3 regions of the Lysinibacillus sp. NPDC097868 genome follow, and region 1 is predicted to be linked to each of the others. Evidence: riboswitches for the same ligand, from Rfam matches in the RefSeq annotation. Region 1 holds a riboswitch; each other region holds the start of a gene.
What was found. Region 1 has a riboswitch for cobalamin ahead of ACIQXJ_RS17245 (ABC transporter substrate-binding protein). Riboswitches for the same ligand answer to the same signal wherever they lie in the genome.

Region 1 (3,141 bases):
GAATTTATTATATGTTAGAGGCTCTTAATTTATCTCGAATTTGTAACGCCGTAGCTTCCATTGGCATTATGCGTCGAGGTTATTTAGAGGCGAAGCATTATGTCACAAACCGAAATGCGTTCGGGCAACCTTTAATTCAATACCCAATGATTCAGGATACATTAGGGAAATATGCTGCTAAGTTACATGTAGAGGTAGCTACTGTTTTTGATCTTATTCAATTATATGACAAGGTAACGAGTGGTCAGGGGAATGAGCAGGACATCATTCTTAATCGTTTGAATATCGCCATCATGAAAAAAGAAACAGCTGAACAGGCGGTACATTACGCAAGCGAAGCAATTGAATTGCATGGAGGAAACGGTTATATCGAAGATTTTGTAACGCCACGTTTACTTAGAGATGCTCAAGTACTTACGGTATGGGAAGGTACGGCTAACATTTTAGCACTTGAGCTTATTCGCTTAGTAGATAAATTTAATGCCCATGAATTATTTGTCCATGTAATGCGCGAGCGTTTGACGAAGTTAACTGATTGTTCATTAGTACAAATTGTAGGCGAGCAACTGAAGAAAACAGAAGCAACATTGCAAGTCTTTAGTCGTTTGGATGAGGCTACGAAGTCGTACGAGGCAAAGGGAGTAGCCGAAAAAATGGCCCATTTATACGAAAGTGTAGTGGCAGTCGAATGGGCAGTCAAATTTGGCGACAAGTATGAAAAGCTAGCAGATATTTATTTAGAAGATACATGGGCATTGCGCGAAATAGGCGCACCAATGAAAACTGTGCAATATTTTTCGGAAATTATGTAGCGGGTGTCAGGCACACAAACAATTTTGAAAATTTTTTTATCCTGCGGGAACGCGGAAAACGAAGTGGATTTTTCCGATTTAGGAGTCGACATTATGTTAGGTTCTATGTAGTGCCAGGCACTCAAAGAATTATACTAGTTGATTGAAGCGTAAAGTGTCCGCACACAGTGGAAATCAACGATCTTAAAAAAGAGACGCTAATACAGGGTCTCTTTTTTATCGTTATCTATTTCTATTTTCATGTATAATAAAATCAACTGAATATTATAAAGGTTCTTTACTAAAGTAAAGTGAAAAGGGAAATCGGTGTAATTCCGATGCGGTCCCGCCACTGTAAGTGTGAGTTTTTTCAATCTATGCCACTGAATTTTTTTTGGGAAGGCATGAAAAAGCATTTGGAGCACGAGCCAGGAGACCTGCCTTTATAGAACGATACATTGCAGCCTACGAGGATAGGATGGTGGTTTTTTTGTGCAAGCACCGCCTCTCGTTATGATGACGAGGGGGTTTTTTTGTTTTGGAAAGCTACTGACGATAAATAATTGAACATAAAGGCAATAAGTTGCCAACATTCTATCGATCAATCAAGTGAACAGAGCTGAAAAATGCACATACAATCTAAGGAGGTCTCACAATGAAAAAGTATTGGAAAATAGGGTTATCAGCATTTTTAGCAATGGGCATTCTAGCAGCATGTGGAGAAGAACCGAAAAACGACAAATCAACAACAGAGCAGCAGGATCAGCAGGATCAGCAGGATCAGCAGGATACAAAACAGGTAGAAGAAGCAACGTTCCCGCTAACAATAACAGATGCTACTGGCAAAGATATTGTACTAGAAGCACCGCCAGAGAAAATTATTTCTCTTATTCCAAGTAACACAGAAATATTATTTGGACTTGGCTTAAATGATAAAATCGTTGGCGTTAATGATTATGATGATTATCCACCAGAGGTTGCTGACAAAGAAAAGGTTGGCAGTATGGAATTTAATATAGAACAAATTATTGCTTTACAGCCAGATATCGTTTTTGCACATGAATCAGGTATAGCTTCTTTAGGGGGAGCGATGGATCAGCTGGAAGCAGCGGGTGTTAAAGTATTTGTTGTGAAAAACGCGAGTGATTTTAATGAGACATATACGACGATTGAGCAATTAGGTCGCGCCACTGGTAAGCTACCAGAGGCGGAAAAAATTATTGCCAATATGAAAGCAAAGGTTGAGGAAGTCCAAGCAAAATTACAGGACGTGAAGATGAAGAAAGTCTTTGTAGAAACGTCAGATGAACCAGAAATCTACACACCTGGCAAGGACACGTTTATGCAGGAGATGCTAGAGATGATTCATGCCGAAAATATCGCAGCTGATACGGATGGCTGGTTCAAAATTGATGCAGAACAAATTATTACAAAAAATCCAGATGTCATCGTGGTCACTTATAATTATGTGCCCGATATTTTAACAAAAATTCCACAACGTGCAGGCTTTGAGACAATTACGGCTGTAAAAAATAAGGCTATTGTGCAAGTAGATGAAAATACGACAAGTCGTCAGGGCCCGCGGTTAGCAGATGGGCTTGAAGAGTTAGCGAAAGCCGTCTATCCTGAGGCTTTCGAGTGAGTAAAACAGTTTTTGCCTATGTAACAGCCATTACGTTACTTATCGTTAGCATCTGGTGTGGCGTATCAATAGGCTCGGTTCATATTCCGTTAGAGGTATTTTGGAATAAAGCGGCAGATGAAACAGCTGCCAATATTTTATGGAAAATTCGTTTGCCGCGAGTATTGCTCGCAGGTCTTGTAGGAGCATCGTTGGCCATTGCAGGGGCAGCCTTTCAAGGATTGTTAAAAAACCCGTTAGCAGATCCGTATACGCTTGGTGTATCTTCAGGAGCGTCAGTCGGTGCTGTCATGACACTATTTTTCGGCATCTCTATACCAGTTGTCGGTTTGTATGCATTGCCAACGCTCAGTATGATAGGGGCTGTACTAACGATGGTAGCTGTGATGAGCTTTGCCAGAATAGTAGACCGTTCTCTGAAAATGGAGACACTTATTTTAACCGGAGTTATTTTTAGTTCTTTTTTAGGGTCGCTCATTTCACTAATGATAGCGTTATCAGGTGAAGAGCTTCGGCAAGTGATTGGCTGGTTACTAGGCTCAGTCTCGATGCGAGGATGGCCGTATGTGCAAATGATTACCCCATTTGTGGTCATTGGCTCTGTTATTTTGTGGACGCAAAGACGCGAGCTAAATGTTCTGCTCTATGGAGAGGAACGAGCAAAGCATTTAGGTGTCAATGTAAAGCGTAGCAAATATTTAATTTTAG
Region 2 (3,141 bases), on a different contig from region 1:
GCCTTACGAATGGGCGAGGAGAAAGAAATGTTTGTGCCTAAAATGACCGCTATATTAAAGGAATTAAACTTGACCGATGATGTATTAAATTGCTATCCATTTGAGTTGTCAGGTGGTATGCTGCAACGTTGCATGCTAGCCTGTGCATTGTATAATGAGCCAGACATATTGATAGCTGATGAACCAACTTCTGCCTTAGATATGTTACATCAACAACATTTTATTACATTACTAAAAAATCTTCATGCTCAACTGGGAACAACTATTATACTGATTACCCATGATTTAGGAGTTGCAGTTTCACTAGCGGATACGATTGTTGTGATGAAAAATGGAGAGATTGTCGAGAAGGGGCAAGCGACAGAAATTTTTGAGCAACCAAAACATCCGTATACAAAACGGCTTGTCACAAATCATTTTTAGGAGGCGTTTTAGTTGCTTCGGGTAGAAAACGTAAATAAAAGCTATCGAACAGGACAGCAAGTGTTAGCAAATATAAACCTTACTGTAGGAGAAGGCGAAATCGTCGGACTTGTAGGAGAAAGTGGAAGCGGTAAAAGTACTTTAGCCAAAGTCATTATGCAGCTAGAATCACCTGATAAAGGGACCTTAAATTTTCAAAATCAACAAATCACAAAGAACAATCGGAAGTCCTTTTATGAAAAGTGCCAAATTATATTCCAAAATGCTAGTAATGCTTTAAACCCTATGTGGACGGTTAAGGAACTATTAAAGGAGCCATTGCAGCACCAAAAATTCTTGACGGACACCTATTTACAAACGATGCTTGAGAAGGTCAAGTTATCAAACGATATATTACAATCTCTGCCCTCTGAACTTAGTGGTGGAGAGAAGCAAAGAGTAAATTTATTACGCTCACTTCTAGTTGAACCAAAATTGATAGTATGTGATGAAATTGTTTCTAGCTTAGATCGCTTAATTCAGCGGGAAATTATCGATTTATTAATTACGTTAAATAAAGAAAGAAACATGGCTATTTTATTTATTTCCCATGACTTAAAAGCAGTTTCATATTTAAGTGAACGGATTTATGTAATGAAAGCTGGCGAAATTGTCGATGAACAGTACAAGGAACAAGATGGATTTAATTTCACCGATAGCTATGCTCAAAAGCTATTTCAAGCGATGGAAAGTGAATGATATTTGAAAATAATTAGCTTTGATTTGGATGGAAAAGTATCATTTTTACGAATGTACTCAACACTATACTAATCTGTAAGTCCAAATAGATACGTTGTACTGTTCATTGACATTGAAATTCCATTACTTTACAATATGATTTAATAGTATACTAGCGATACTATAAATTTTATTACAACTGAATAGCGTGTAGTAATAGGTGTAAATTGCGTGCAATTTACTGAAAAGGGAAGTCGGTGTAAGTCCGACACTGTCCCGCAACTGTAAATGTGAGCGACTTTTCGAAGACCACTGTCAAATGATGGGAAGGTGAAAAGAAGCAATGATCATAAGTCAGGAGACCTGCCTGTTACAAGTACACACCAGTAACCTACGAGGAATAGGAGGTGGCATGTTGACAAAACAGAATGTTCTATTCGTCCCAGTACGTCAAACGACCAAAACCAAAGCAAATATAGGGATACGGCATCGAGCCAAATCTCTCCAATTGGTGCAGTGTTTGATGTTGCTGGATGAATGATAATGATTAGCCGGATGACGGATTTCCTCTCAAAACAGGAAATCCGTTTTTATGTGATCTAAACATTTGTTTTGAAAATATGTACGAAACGAGGTGCACGTATGACGAAGATTCATGTTTGTACAACACAGGAAAAGCAATATGAAGATATGAAGATTTGTAAACTGCCGCGCATTGAAGTTGCCAAGCAGCCAAAAACTAGAATGGTCATTGAAGCACTTGTTGATCAGTTTTTAGCAACAGGACTTATTCAAAAAGAACGTTTATTTAATCAAATTTTCTATAATAAAGACATCATTTGGATTCAAAATGAGGTGTATGAGGGCTGCCTATTTGCTAAGGCAAGTGTGGCGGATGAGCTGAAAACAAAAAAGAATGGCTTTATGATGTACATGCCAACAAATCCAATTGTTTATGAAGTAAATGGTGAGCCGTATCATTTAATAACACGTATTGATTCGATTCGAGCTAAACCAAATTTAGATAGGCTTGATTTAGAGCCGAAGCCCATTTTAAGTGCTGCAAGAGTCAATGATTTACTTTGCTCGATGGTTATGCGGTTCTATCACACCTATTTAGAAGAGTTGTCGTTAGTAGTTCATACAAATCAAGATAGTAATAAAATAGTACATTTAATAAAGTATGTAGAGTCCGAATATGCTCAATTTCTTCAAAGGGTTAAAGATTTAAATGATTATCATTTAAATTGGCATCCACGAGGCAATGGTCATCAATTATTGCTCCAATTAATTGAGCAATTACAAATTTTAAAGAGTAAACCTGGTTCGGTTCTTGTTGATTTTTCGAATAGTAATGGTTACGTAATTGTGGAATCAGCTAATACTTTTGTTGCGAAAGCAAAAAAGGCTTTATAGGATTTATATAAAAGGCATCGAGATATTCTCGATGCCTTCAGTCATTTATTATGGTAAATAATATTGATGAATTTTGCCGTTAACTTTTGAAATCGCCAATAAAAATGACTAAATAACCGATAAAACCATCCCTAATCGCTATTATGCTATTGGAAAATGCTGTTTCTCGGATGATTACAAGCAATGCATGGCTTCTTTTGCCTCATACCAAGGAACTGAATAGCCCTTTCCTTTCGCACAAAAAATACTGGAGGATGTATAGTCGGGATCTGCCTGTTTATTGTAATTGATTTGCGCTATTATTTCTTCACTATTATGGCATTTATCGTAGCCATCAAATTGTAACGATATTGACCCTTTGCCGTTCGTATAAGCAGCGAATGTAGTACTATAATGCATAAATGTTGCAACGGGTACACGTCCTGTTAATGTTACTTGTTCCTCTGTTAATACGGGGGCATCAAAAGTACCATCTGCTTGCTGGATATCGTTCATCATACGACCGATAAAATCATTCGATGCTTTCAATTTAAAGCGATAATATGGTTCAAGCAATATATTTTCGGCTTGCTCTAGGCCTTGTCG
Region 3 (3,141 bases), on a different contig from region 1:
AAGGCTTAAATTTGGGAGCAGACGACTACATTTTAAAGCCTTTCGACGAGGAAGAGTTAGTAGCACGTATACATGCTGTTTTAAGAAGAACAAAAACTGAGGAACCCGTAGTTATTTTTGAAGGGCTACGATTAAATAAAGAATCCGTTGAATTGTCTTTTCAACAAGAGGTTATTCTTTTAACGCCAAAGGAGTTTGCGATGATAGCGCTATTTCTTGAATATCAAAATAAAGTTTTTTCAAGAGAACATTTAATTAATTCAGTTTGGGGCTATAACGTCACAATTGAAGATCGAACAATTGATTCGCATGTCCGCAATTTACGGGAAAAACTGCGAAAAAGTGGCTTTCCTGTAGATGATTATTTACAGACAGTGTGGGGAATCGGCTATAAATGGCATAAGATAGCTGATAAAAAGCAATAGACAAATAATTAGTAACAACCTCTGAAGGAATAAACCTTAGAGGTTGTTTTGTTTTTATTTTGACGCTAGTTCGCTTTCTGTAACCCATTTATGATTTTTCATTTCTTCCCCAGTTGTTGTTAAAGGGAAATCAATCATATAAACAGTCGTTTGTACCGCTTCATCAATGCGAACAGTAGCATTTTCCATGCCTTTCATATGCGTAGCATCTGTTTTAACTTCAGTGCCTGGAGACAATGGGGCAACACCTGGATCTATTAATTCCTCATGTATTACCCATTTATGATTTTCTATTTTCTTTCCACCGGTAGTCGGTTCATAGGAGATAATATAGGCAGTTGTATCATATGCCCCAACAATCGTTGCTTCGGCGCCTGCCATCCCTGCCATATGTCCATCCTTAATAATAGCAGTACTGCCTACAGGGAATTTAGGGTTTTCAGCAGTTTTTAAAGTGGATGGAACTTCACCCGAGCTTGAATGATTCATCTCTTCTCCATGGTCTGCTTCTGCACTATGATCTATTGCTTCACTATTAGTAGGCACCGACTTCGCTGTATCGTTAGAGCAAGCTGATAATATTAGTAAAGCCGTTACTGCCATTAAACTTAGGAACCAGTTTCTTTTTAATACCATATGCATTTCCTCCTTATCATTTATTGTTTTAATGTAACAAGTAAATGTGCAGAAATTATGGATTAAGTTTTGTACAAAAATCCATTGGTATGAAGTTGAAAAGAGGAAAGATTGATTCCTAGATGTAAGGAGCTATAGACTACGATAATTATGTATGATAGAATCGTCATAATTTTAAAATTTCAGAAACTAATGGTGTGACGCTTGTTAACAAGTGCCACTTAAAAGGGAAGTCGGTGTAAGTCCGACGCTGTCCCGCAACTGTAACGAGGAGTTCTATGATGTAGTAGCCACTGTTTTTAGAATGGGAAGGCAATCATAGTAACGTTGAATCGAAGCCAGGAGACCTGCCAATTAGTTTATACCTGTAATGCCCACGAGGATGCAAGCAATTACGGACAATTGATGGATACTTCTCCAACTTTGTTTAACCTAGGGTATTTCTATGCATTCGTGCGTAGAATACCCTTTTTTATTGCTTCGTATTTATCAAGATTGATAAGGAGTTAATAAGCAAATGAATAAAAAATTTATGTTATTTTCATTGACCCTTCTTTTAGTACTGATTGCTTCAATGACGGTTGCTATAATGATTGGCTCAGTGTCAATTACACCACTACATGTATGGAAGGTTATTTTCTCGAAAATTCCTATTTTCTCAAATACGATAGAGCATGATTGGAGCCGCTCACAGGAAATTATTATATGGCAAATACGTGTCCCACGTGTCATGCTTGCAGCTATTGTTGGAGCAGGCTTAGCTATTGCTGGAGCAGCTGTGCAAGCACTTGTCCGTAATTCAATTGCAGATCCATATATTTTAGGTATTTCTTCAGGTGCGACAGTTGGTGCCACGGCTGTCATCATTTTAGGTGCTTTTTCATTTTTAGGTATCTACGCCCTTTCAGTAGCTGCTTTTCTAGGCTCCTTTATAGCAATTGTGTTGGTATTTTTCTTGTCACGTGTAGGGGGGCGTATATCTATTTTCCGTTTGTTGCTAGCAGGAATGGCAGTATCGTTTATCTTATCTGCTACTTCAAATTTTATGTTAATGATGTCTAAGGAAGAGGGCGGTATAAAAGCCGTTATGTATTGGATGCTTGGAAGTCTTGCAGGCGCAAAATGGAGTAATTTATTCATTCCAGCGATTATTTTTTTCATCGTTTTTGGTTTGTTATGGCTTCATTATCGAAATTTAAATTTATTACTACTTGGCGAAGAAGCGGCGGTCACATTAGGTGTTAATCTTCAACAATTTCGAATTCAATTGATACTACTCGTATCTTTACTAACAGGTGTGCTTGTTGCAGTAAGTGGCTCCATTGGGTTTGTTGGTTTAATAATTCCACATATCGTGCGATTAATAGTGGGGTCTAATTATAAATATGTCATCCCTATTAGCGCATTATTAGGAGGGATTTTCTTAGTTTGGGCTGATGCGATTGCACGCGTGATAATAGCTCCAGAAGAAATGCCAATTGGCATCATTACTGCCTTTTGTGGCGGTCCATTTTTCATTTGGCTACTACGCCGTAACAATTATTCATTTGGTGAAGGAGATTAAAGGCTATGACATTAGAGGCGAAGCATGTATCATTCTCCATTCATGATCAGCGCATATTAAAAGAAGTAAGCATTCAAATAAAGGAAAAGCAATTTGTCGGTTTAATTGGTCCTAATGGTAGTGGAAAGTCTACACTATTGAAAAATATGTATCGGTTATTAAAGCCCGAAAGTGGAACTGTATTATTGAATGAGGAAGATATTTTTAAGCAATCAAGTAGAGCAATTGCAAAAAATTTAGCCGTTGTTAGTCAAGAAACACCTGTGTTATTCGATTTTAAAGTCAAAGATTTGGTGAGCATGGGAAGAACGCCACATAAGAAGCTTTTTGAAATGGACGGTAAGGAAGACTTCAATATTGTAAAAGAGGCATTGTCTCAAACGGGTATTGCCCATTTAGAAACGCGCAGCTTTAGTTCTCTTTCTGGAGGAGAAAAAAAGAGAGTGATGGTTGCACGTGCACTAGCACAACAGGCGCAAGTGCTTATTTTAGATGAGCCTACTAATCATTTAGACA

Region 2: it holds a riboswitch for cobalamin, as region 1 does, so the genes downstream of both, ACIQXJ_RS06750 (hypothetical protein) here and ACIQXJ_RS17245 (ABC transporter substrate-binding protein) in region 1, are expected to answer to the same signal.
Region 3: it holds a riboswitch for cobalamin, as region 1 does, so the genes downstream of both, ACIQXJ_RS23390 (FecCD family ABC transporter permease) here and ACIQXJ_RS17245 (ABC transporter substrate-binding protein) in region 1, are expected to answer to the same signal.

Annotation. Positions count from the first base shown of each region.
Region 1 covers NZ_JBIWBS010000003.1:77,723-80,863, reverse strand. The annotation lists gene ACIQXJ_RS17250 (acyl-CoA dehydrogenase family protein) at 1-812, shown strand, start outside; cobalamin riboswitch at 1,066-1,250, shown strand; gene ACIQXJ_RS17245 (ABC transporter substrate-binding protein) at 1,447-2,433, shown strand; gene ACIQXJ_RS17240 (FecCD family ABC transporter permease) at 2,430-3,141, shown strand, end outside.
Region 2 covers NZ_JBIWBS010000001.1:1,371,675-1,374,815, forward strand. The annotation lists gene ACIQXJ_RS06740 (ATP-binding cassette domain-containing protein) at 1-423, shown strand, start outside; gene ACIQXJ_RS06745 (ABC transporter ATP-binding protein) at 436-1,161, shown strand; cobalamin riboswitch at 1,342-1,525, shown strand; gene ACIQXJ_RS06750 (hypothetical protein) at 1,783-2,556, shown strand; gene ACIQXJ_RS06755 (GTP-binding protein) at 2,731-3,141, opposite strand, start outside.
Region 3 covers NZ_JBIWBS010000009.1:42,386-45,526, forward strand. The annotation lists gene ACIQXJ_RS23380 (response regulator transcription factor) at 1-425, shown strand, start outside; gene ACIQXJ_RS23385 (YdhK family protein) at 480-1,061, opposite strand; cobalamin riboswitch at 1,238-1,431, shown strand; gene ACIQXJ_RS23390 (FecCD family ABC transporter permease) at 1,579-2,625, shown strand; gene ACIQXJ_RS23395 (ABC transporter ATP-binding protein) at 2,631-3,141, shown strand, end outside.